2 regions of the Azospira sp. APE16 genome follow, and region 1 is predicted to be linked to the other one. Evidence: predicted binding sites of a transcription regulator. Region 1 holds the regulator's gene; the other holds the start of a gene.
The links. The regulator sigma-54, encoded in region 1, starts transcription at its own class of promoters, with help from an activator protein. The targets are predictions, from matches to a motif close to TGGCACGCTTNCTGCTNA.
Positions count from the first base shown of each region.

Region 2: ACLSSQ_RS14695 (pilin) is a predicted target of sigma-54. The motif match lies at 3,386-3,403, and genes of this name have one in related genera.

Region 1 covers NZ_CP179682.1:177,354-182,480, forward strand. Annotated here, with positions in the region: gene recA (recombinase RecA) at 85-1,107, shown strand; gene recX (recombination regulator RecX) at 1,104-1,559, shown strand; gene lptB (LPS export ABC transporter ATP-binding protein) at 1,625-2,371, shown strand; gene ACLSSQ_RS00905 (RNA polymerase factor sigma-54) at 2,438-3,910, shown strand; gene hpf (ribosome hibernation-promoting factor, HPF/YfiA family) at 3,925-4,245, shown strand; gene ptsN (PTS IIA-like nitrogen regulatory protein PtsN) at 4,401-4,886, shown strand; gene hprK (HPr(Ser) kinase/phosphatase) at 4,855-5,127, shown strand, end outside.
Region 2 covers NZ_CP179682.1:3,092,078-3,097,204, reverse strand. Annotated here, with positions in the region: gene ACLSSQ_RS14705 (GspE/PulE family protein) at 1-1,699, shown strand, start outside; gene ACLSSQ_RS14700 (HD family phosphohydrolase) at 1,710-3,299, shown strand; gene ACLSSQ_RS14695 (pilin) at 3,470-3,865, shown strand; gene sixA (phosphohistidine phosphatase SixA) at 3,967-4,431, opposite strand; gene ACLSSQ_RS14685 (CHAD domain-containing protein) at 4,460-5,127, opposite strand, start outside.

The DNA.
Region 1 (5,127 bases):
GGGGATAACACGTAGTCCGGGTAACTTGGCGTAGGCCGGAGGGTTTGTGCCATAATCAGCCGCTTGATTTTGGGGAATTCAGTCATGGACGACAACAAGGCCAAAGCACTAACCGCCGCACTGGCGCAGATCGAAAAGCAGTTCGGCAAGGGCGCCATCATGAAGATGGGCGAGACCGAAGTGGACAAGGGCGTGGACGTGGTGTCCACCGGCTCCCTGGGCCTGGACGTGGCCCTCGGCGTGGGCGGCCTGCCCCGGGGCCGGGTGGTGGAAATATACGGTCCGGAATCTTCCGGCAAGACCACCCTGACCCTGCAGGTCGTCGCCGAGATGCAGAAGCTGGGCGGCACCGCCGCCTTCATCGACGCGGAACACGCCCTCGATCCCCAGTACGCCCAGAAGCTGGGCGTGAACATCGGCGAGCTGCTCATCTCCCAGCCGGACAACGGCGAACAGGCCCTGGAAATCGCCGACATGCTGGTGCGTTCCGGCGGTGTGGACGTGATCGTGGTGGACTCTGTCGCCGCCCTCACCCCCAAGGCCGAAATCGAAGGCGAGATGGGCGATTCCATGATGGGCCTGCACGCCCGCCTGATGAGCCAGGCCCTGCGCAAGCTCACCGCCAACATCAAGAAGACCAACACCCTGGTCATCTTCATCAACCAGATCCGCATGAAGATCGGGGTGATGTTCGGTTCCCCGGAAACCACCACCGGCGGCAACGCGCTCAAGTTCTACGCCTCCGTGCGCCTGGATATCCGCCGTATCGGCGGCATCAAGAAGGGTGACGAGGTGATCGGCAACGAAACCCGCGTCAAGGTGGTGAAGAACAAGGTCTCCCCGCCCTTCCGCGAAGCCCTGTTCGACATCCTCTACGGCGAAGGCATCTCCCGCGAGGGCGAGATCATCGAACTGGGGGTGGCCAACAAGCTGATCGAGAAGTCCGGCGCCTGGTACTCCTACAAGGGCGAGAAAATCGGCCAGGGCAAGGACAACTCCCGGGAATTCCTCAAGGCCAACCCGGCCATTGCCCAGGAAATCGAAGGCAAGATCCGGGAAGCCCTGGGCGTGGCCAACCCCGCCCCGGCGGCCGCTGCCGGGGAATGACCCCGAGCCTGCGCCAGCGGGCCCTGGGGCTGCTGGCGCGGCGGGAGTACAGCCGGGCCGAACTGGCCCGCAAGCTGGCGCCCCACGCAGAATCCGAGGCTGAGCTGCAGACCCTGCTGGACGACCTGGCGGCCCGCCGCCAGCTTTCCGATGCCCGCTATGCCAGTGAAAGGGTCGCCATCCGCGCCCGCCGCTACGGCGATGCCCGGCTGGCTCAGGAACTGCGGCAGAAGGGCGTGGCCGAGGAAACCGTCGCCGCGGCCCTGGCCCAGGGCGGCAGCGAGCTGGAACGGGCGCGCCAGGTGTGGCAGAAGAAATTCGCCGCCCTGCCCGCCGATCTGGCCGAGCGGGCCAAACAGACCCGCTTTCTCCTCAGCCGCGGCTTTGCCGCCGCCACCGTCCGCCAGGTGCTGCAGGGCGGCTGGGACGACGAGTCCGGCAGCGACTGGTAGAACCCCCGGGCGACACCTCTGGCACAATGCCTTTACGCCCCCGCATTCATAGAATCCGATAGCCCATGTCCGAGCAGAACCCCGACCTCATCGCCAAGCTTTCCGCCAACAACCTGAAAAAGCGCTACAAGTCCCGCACCGTGGTGCATGACGTGTCCTTCGAGGTGGGCAGCGGTGAGGTGGTGGGCCTGCTGGGCCCCAACGGTGCCGGCAAGACCACCTGTTTCTACATGATCGTCGGGCTGGTGCCCTCCGACGGCGGCTCCATCCAGCTGCAGAATCAGGAAGTGACCCACTTTCCCATCCACAAGCGGGCCCATCTGGGCATTTCCTACCTGCCCCAGGAGGCCTCCGTCTTCCGCAAGCTCAACGTGGAGGAGAACATCCGTGCCGTGCTGGAACTGCAGAAGCTGCCCAAGCACGAGATCGACCTGCGCCTGGAGGAACTGCTGGAAGAGCTGCACATCGGCCACATCCGCGCTTCCAATGCCGCCGCCCTGTCCGGTGGCGAGCGCCGCCGGGTGGAAATCGCCCGGGCCCTGGCTACCTCTCCCCGTTTCATCCTGCTGGATGAGCCCTTCGCCGGCGTGGACCCCATCGCCGTGCTGGAAATCCAGAAGATCATCCGTTTCCTCAAGGACCGCAGCATCGGCGTGCTCATCACCGACCACAACGTGCGTGAGACCCTGGGCATCTGCGACCGGGCCTACATCATCAATGAGGGCCGGGTGCTGGCGTCTGGCCGCCCGGATGAGATCGTTTATAATGAAGACGTCCGAAAAGTATATCTGGGCGAGAGCTTCCGTCTCTGACGAGCCCAGTCTCCGAGTCTTTCCCTCAACCCGCTCATTGCCGCCGGCCCCTTCGGCCCCGGGTCCATGAAACCAACCCTCCAACTCAAACTCTCGCAGCACCTGGCCCTGACGCCACAGCTGCAGCAGTCCATCCGGCTGCTGCAACTGTCGACGCTCGAGCTGGAGCAGGAGTTGGAGAAGTATCTGCTGGAAAACCCCCTGCTGGAGCGCGAGGACGAGAACTACGAGCCCTCCTACAGCGGGAGCGAAGGCGAATACGCCGGCAGCACGGCCGAGGCCGCTGCTGAGAGCCCGGGGGATGGCGGCGAGTCCAGCGAGGGGGCCGACAGCCACGGTCCCGAGGAAGTGCGGGAAGAGCCCCGGGACAGCCTGGGCGAAGGCGAGGACTGGTTTGCCGAAGGCAGCTACCCTTCCGCCTCCCGCGACGAGGACGAGGATTCCGACTTCCAGGAAGTGCAGGCCGCCAACACCTCCCTGCGCGACCACCTCAACTGGCAGCTGGGCCTGATGCAGCTCTCCGAGCGGGACCGGCAGCTGGTCAGCTTCCTGATCGAGGCGCTGGACGAGGACGGCTACCTGACCCAGCCCCTGGAGGAGCTGCAGGAAGCCCTGCCGGAAGAGCTGGAAATCGACCTGGACGACCTGCAGATCGCCCTGCGCCACCTGCAGCACCTGGACCCGACCGGTGTCGGCGCCCGCACTCCGGGCGAATGCCTGGCCCTGCAGCTGGAAGCCCTGCCGGCCGACGAGGTGCGGGACCAGGCCCTGAAGCTGGTGCGCCATCACCTGGAACTGCTGGCCGGCCGGGACTTCACCAAGCTGAAGAAGCTGCTGGGCTGCGACGACGAGCGCCTGCGCGCCGTCACCAACCTGGTAAAGAGCCTCAACCCCCGGCCCGGCGCCCAGTACGCGCCCCTGGATGCCCGCTACATCACCCCGGACGTGGTGGTGAAGAAGGTGCGCAACCAGTGGACCGCCAGCATCAATCCGGACGCCTACCCGCGCCTGCGCATCAACCGGCTCTACGCCGAGATCCTCTCCAAGCAGCGCGGCTCCAGCCTCTCCGGCCAGCTGCAGGAGGCCCGCTGGCTGATCAAGAACGTGCAGCAGCGTTTCGACACCATCCTGCGCGTGTCCCAGGCCATCCTGGACCGCCAGCGCCAGTTCTTCGAACACGGCGAGGTGGCCATGCGTCCCCTGGTACTGCGGGAAATCGCCGAAACCCTGGGCCTGCACGAATCCACCGTCTCCCGGGTGACCACCCAGAAATACATGGCCACCCCCCGGGGCATTTTCGAACTCAAGTATTTCTTCGGCAGCCACGTGGCCACGGATACGGGGGGCGCCTGTTCGGCCACCGCCATCCGGGCCCTGATCAAGCAGCTGGTGGCGGCCGAAGACCCCAAAAAACCCCTTTCGGACAGTCAAATATCCGAAATTCTTGGCCAACAAGGCATTGTTGTGGCGCGTCGAACCATTGCAAAATACAGAGAAGCGCTCAACATTTCGCCGGCCAACCTACGCAAGTCCATCTAAAAAAGGAGCGAGCCATGAACCTGCACATCACCGGACATCACCTGGAAGTCACCCCGGCGATCCGCGACTACGTCACTGCCAAGCTGGAGCGGGTTACGCGTCACTTCGACAGCGTCATCGACGTCAACGTCATCCTCACCGTGGAAAAGCTGAAGCAGAAGGCTGAAGTCACCGTGCGCGTGCCCGGCAAGGACATCCACGTGGATGCCGAGGATGCCGACCTGTATGCCGCCGTGGACACCCTGATCGACAAGCTGGACCGCCAGGTGCAGAAGTACAAGCAGAAGGCCCAGGATCACCACCGCGACACCATCAAGAATCACATCGAAGAGTGATCTGATTCCCTCTCCGGGACTGGGACGAAAGGCATAGGCGGCGGGGTCGTTTTCCGTTATGATCCCGCCACTTTTCGCCTGGTATCCTGCCTGAATCCCAGTCTCCAACCGGCCCTGCCGCCGCCATCCCGCTGTTCGGGGAAGGTTCCCGCCCCATGGATCTGATCGCCAAACTCCTCCCTCCCGCCCACATCCTGCTGGACCTCGAAGCCAGCAGCAAGAAGCGGGCATTCGAGCAGGCCGGACTGCTGTTCGAGAACAACCTGGGCATCGCCCGGGCCACGGTTTTCGACAGCCTCTTCGCCCGGGAAAAACTGGGTTCCACCGGCCTCGGCCAGGGGGTTGCCATTCCCCACGGCCGCATCAAGGGGCTCAAGGATGCCGCCGGCGCCTTCATGCGCCTGTCCGTCCCGGTGCCTTTCGATTCCCCCGACGGCAAGCCCGTCGGCCTGATGTTCGTGCTGCTGGTGCCGGAACAGGCTACCGAGCAGCATCTGCAGATTCTTTCCGAGCTGGCCCAGCGTTTCTCCGACCGGGCCTTCCGCGAGGCCCTGGGCGCCTGCGACAACACCGACGACGCCCACCGCCTGTTCACCGACTGGGGGAACCATGCGGCAAATCTCCATCAGCCAGCTGTTTGAGGACCACCAGGACAAGCTGTCCCTGACCTGGGTCGCGGCCCAGGGTGCCGAACGCTCCATCGAGATCCGGGAGCGGGGCAACTACGGCGCCGACGTGGTCGGCCACCTCAACCTGATCCACCCGGAACGCCTGCAGGTCATCGGTGCCGCCGAGTACCAGTGGCTGAGCCGGGTCAATCCGGAGCGCCTCAAGGCGCAGATGAACGAAATCTTCGCCGCCCAGCCCCCCGCCGTCATCGTC
Region 2 (5,127 bases), 880 kb from region 1:
CAAGGGGCTCGATCTGGAGGAGGTCCTGGTCAAGGAATTCCAGGTCAAGCCGGCGGCCATCGGCCAGGCCCTGGCCAAGTACTTCGGCGATCCCTACGAGCCCTACCGCAGCGAGCGGGTCAAGCCCATCGACCTGCTGCGCAACCTCAAGCGCGACTATCTCGAGTCCCAGCAATGGGTGCCGGTGGAGGAAACCCGGGAAGGCGTGGTGGTGGTGGCGACGGACCCGGAGCGGGTGCGCAACTCCCGGGTGGTGAACAACATCTTCCCCAAGAGCAAGGTGGTCTACCGGGTCACCACTAACCGGGAATTCCTCCAGGTGCTGGACCATTTCTTCGGTGCCCTGGCGGACGTGGCTTCCGTGGGCGACCTGCTCTCCGACCTGGGGGACGGTGACGACGAAGCAGGCGACGTTGTTGGCGACGACGTTTCTGCCGCTGCCGAGAACGAGCTGGTCAAGCTGGTGAACAAGATCATCATCGAGGCTTACCAGCAAGGGGCTTCCGACATCCACATCGAACCCCGGCCGGGCAAGGAAAAGACCCTGATCCGCTTCCGCAAGGACGGCTCCCTGGTGCCCTACATCGAGATTCCCGCCTCCTACCGCAATGCCCTCATCGCCCGCCTGAAAATCATGTGCGATCTGGATATCTCGGAGAAGCGCAAGCCCCAGGACGGCAAGATCAAGTTCAAGAAATACGGCCCCCTGGACATCGAGCTGCGGGTGGCCACCATCCCCACCGCCGGCGGCATGGAAGACGTGGTGATGCGCATCCTGGCCGCCGGCGAGCCCATTCCCCTGGACAGCCTGGGCCTGACGCCCCACAACCACGAAACCCTGAAGAGCATCATCAGCAAGCCCTACGGCCTCTTCTTCGTCTGCGGCCCCACGGGCTCGGGCAAGACCACCACCCTGCATTCCATCCTGGGCCACATCAACACGCCGGACACCAAGATCTGGACCGCGGAAGACCCGGTGGAAATCACCCAGAAGGGCCTGCGCCAGGTGCAGATCAACAAGAAGGCCGGCCTGGATTTCGCCACGGTCATGCGCTCCTTCCTGCGGGCCGATCCGGATGTGATCATGGTGGGCGAAATGCGGGATGCGGAAACCACCGGCATCGGCATCGAGGCCTCCCTCACCGGCCACCTGGTGTTCGCCACCCTGCATACCAACAGCGCCCCCGAATCGGTGATCCGCCTGCTGGACATGGGCATGGACCCCTTCAATTTCGCCGACGCCCTGCTCGGCATCCTGGCCCAGCGCCTGGCCAAGCGCCTGTGCAAGGAGTGCAAGGAGGCCTACCAGCCCTCGCCGGAGGACATGAAGCGGCTGCTGACCGAGTACTGCGAGGAGCTGACCAACACCGACAGCTGGAAGAAGGACCCCAAGGGCTCCTACGAAGCCGTCTACCGGGACTGGAACAACCGCTACGCCAAGGACGGCCAGTTCACCCTGTATCGCCCCAAGGGCTGCCCCGCCTGCAACGACACCGGCTACAAGGGCCGGGTCGGTCTGCACGAGCTGATGGCCGGGACCGACGGCGTCAAGAAACTGATCCAGGAACATGCCCGGGTGGCCGAGCTGGTGGCCTGCGCCCTCAACGACGGCATGCGCACCCTGAAGATGGACGGCATCGACAAGGTGCTGCAGGGCATTACCGACATGAAGCAGGTACACGCGGTCTGCATCAAATAGGAGGTAGGGCATGGATACCCTGGACGATCTTTTTCGGCGCCTGGAGCAACTCAACGAGATCGGGGCCGCCCTCTCCCACGAGCGCAACCTGGACCGCCTGCTGGAGCGCATCCTGCTGGCGGCCAAGCAGATCACCCACGCGGATGGCGGCACCCTCTACCGCATGACCGAGGACGGGCGCCATCTGCGCTTCGAGATTGTCCGCACCGACTCCCTGGCCATTGCCTTTGGCGGCAGCAGCGGCCAGCCCCTCTCCTCCAAGTTCCCCGACCTGCCGCTGCACACCGAAAGCGGCGAGCCCAACAATTCCATGGTGGCCGCCTACAGCGCCCTCAACCTGCAGACGGTCAACATCGCCGACGCCTACACGGCGGAGGGCTTCGACTTCTCCGGCACCCGGGCCTTCGACGCCCGCACCGGCTACCGCTCCCAGTCCTTTCTCACGGTGCCCATGAAGAACCATGAGAACGAGGTGATCGGCGTCTTGCAGCTGATCAACGCCCAGGATCCCGTCAGCGGTGAAGTGCGGGCCTTCTCCTATGCGGACCAGCGCCTGGCCGAATCCCTGGCCTCCCAGGCGGCCATCGCCCTGACCAACCGGCAGCTCATTTCCCAGCTGGAAGAACTGTTCGAGTCCTTCATCCAGCTCATCAACACCGCCATCGACGAAAAATCCCCCTACACCGGCGGCCACTGCCAGCGGGTGCCGGAGCTGACCATGATGCTGGCCGAGGCGGTGAATGCCACCACGGAAGGCCCCCTGGCCGACTTCAGCATGTCCGACAAGGACCGCTACGAGCTGAAAATGGCCGGTCTGCTGCACGATTGCGGCAAGGTGACGACGCCGGTGCACGTGGTGGACAAGGCGACCAAGCTGCAGACCATCTTCGATCGCATCCATCTGCTGGATACCCGTTTCGAGGTGATCCGCCGCGATGCCCAGATCCGCATGTGGCAGGCCATTGCCGGCGGCCGAGGGGAAAGCCAGGCGCGCCAGGAACTGGAGGCGAGTCTGGCCCAGATGGAGGAAGACCAGCGCTTCCTGCAGCGCTGCAATGTGGGCGGCGAAGCCATGCAGCCGGAAGACCAGGAGCGAGTGCGGCAGATCGCCCGCCGCTACCGCTGGCAGGATGCGCAGGGCAAGGAAAACGATTTCCTCAGCGCGGACGAAGTGGAAAACCTGACCATCCGGGCCGGTACCCTGACCGAGGCCGAGCGGGAGATCATCAACCACCACATCGTCGCCACCATCCGCATGCTGGAATCCCTGCCCTGGCCCAAGCACCTGAAGAACGTGCCGGAATACGCCGGCGGCCACCATGAGCGCATGGACGGCAAGGGCTATCCCCGGGGCCTGACCCGGGAACAGATGAGCGTCCAGGCCCGGATCATGGGCATCGCCGACATCTTCGAAGCCCTCACTGCCCGGGACCGGCCGTACAAGGAAGGCATGAAGCTGTCCCAGGCCCTCGCCATCATGCGGAAATTCCGCGACAACGGACATGTGGACGGGGATTTGCTCGACGTTTTCCTGAAGCAGCGGGTGTTTCTGCGCTATGCCGAGCGTTTTATGGACAAGAGCCAGCTTGACGTCGCCTAGTCAGAAAGTGCCGCGATAGGGATGTGTTGTGACAAAAAACGTCAGTTTTTGCGGCGTAGCCCCGGTGAAATCAAGGAAAAGCAAGCTGGCATCCTACTTGCTCATACTTAATTGAGGAGTTCCGGATATTCAGAGACTCCCATATATCCTTCTTCCAATAGGAGATTGTCATGAACAAGGTTCAGCAAGGTTTCACCCTGATCGAACTGATGGTGGTGGTTGCTATCATCGGTATCCTGGCCGCAGTTGCTCTGCCGGCTTACTCCGACTACCAGGCCAAGGGTAAGATCGCCGCCGGTCTGGCAGAAATTTCTGCCGTCCGTACCGCCTATGAAATGATCGCCAACGATGGCGGCACCCCGACCGAAGCTACCATCGGGCTTGACACTTCCAAGAGCGGCCACTGTACCTACACCGTGGACAACACCGGCATCTCCTGCGCCCTGAAGAATGCCCCGACCAAGGTCAATGGTCTGGCTATCAAGCTGGCCCGGGCTGCCGGTGGTGCCTGGTCCTGCGACGCCAGCGCCCTGCCCACTGACATGAAGCCGAAGGGTTGCAGCTAATCCCAGGTTTTGTGATGAAAAAGCCCGCTTCGGCGGGCTTTTTTTATGGGTGGCGGCGTGTATCAGAGCACGCTGTCGCTTCTTGCCTAACTAAGCGAATTTCAACTGCCGCTAGCCAAAATGTCGGGGCCCAGGCAGCAGCGCAACAACGTTTGGGTCTCCCCGGCCCGGACCCGGTTGGAGAACCACCATACGGCGCCCTTTTTGACCGTCCACGGCGCTTCCTGGCCGGAGAGGAGCAGGGCGGCCAGCTGGCCCAGGGTGGGCTGGTGGCCGACGATGAGGATGGTCTGCCGGCTGTCGGGCCAGCCGGCGGCTGAGAGCAGGTCGTAGACGCTGGCATCGGGCGCCAGCTTGCGGCTGGTTTCGTAGGGCAGTTCCAGGGCGTCGGCGGTTTGCTGGGTGCGCACCGCCGGGCTGACCAGGATGCGGGTGTGCTTGGGCAGGCGGGGCTTGAGCCAGGCAGCCATCTGCCGGGCCTGCTTGGCGCCGCGGACGGTGAGGCGGCGGGCCAGGTCGTCGCTGCCGACCTCGGCTTCGGCGTGGCGCCAGAGGATCAGGTCCATGGCGGTCTCCGGGGACAAAGGCGCCATCCTAGCCGCTCCGCTTTGCAGTCTTGTTGCGCTTGCCGGGGGATTTTTCCCAGGGCGCCGTCTGGGCCAGGAAATCCTCGAGGAAAGCCGGCAGTTCTTCCAGCAGCAGGTCGCTGCGGCCGCCGAGCCAGCCCATGACCAGACCGGGCCGGGCCGGCAGGGTGGGAGCCAGCAGCTCCCGGGCGGTGGCCAGGTCGTTGAGGCGCCCCAGGTGTTCCTGCAGGCGGGCCAGGGATTGGGCGTAGGGGGCGCCGTTGCCGCCGGCGGGAGCGAGGAATTCGATGGCGTAACGCAGCTTCTTGAAGGCGATGCGCAGGCGGTGGCGGCCGGCGTGGTCCAGCTCCGCCAGGTTGCGGGCCAGACGGCTGGCCTGGCGGGCGCGGCGGTCGAGGCGCCGGGCGGCGAAATCAGCCAGGGGGCGCTGGCCGGCCGGCTCTTCCCCGAGGGCGAAGAGGTCGGCACTGAATTCCAGCAGCAGGCGGGAGTAGGCCGGCGAGCCCAGCAGGCGGCGCACGGCGAGGTGGGCGGCCTGGGAGCGGCTATTGGCGTGCCGTTCCAGGCGGGTCAGCTCGGCAACGCCGGGGAATGCGGCGTTCAGGGGAGGCAGGGTTTCGCTGAGGAACACGTCCCAGTTGCGGGCTTCTCCCAGGCCCCGGCCCAGGTCGCGCC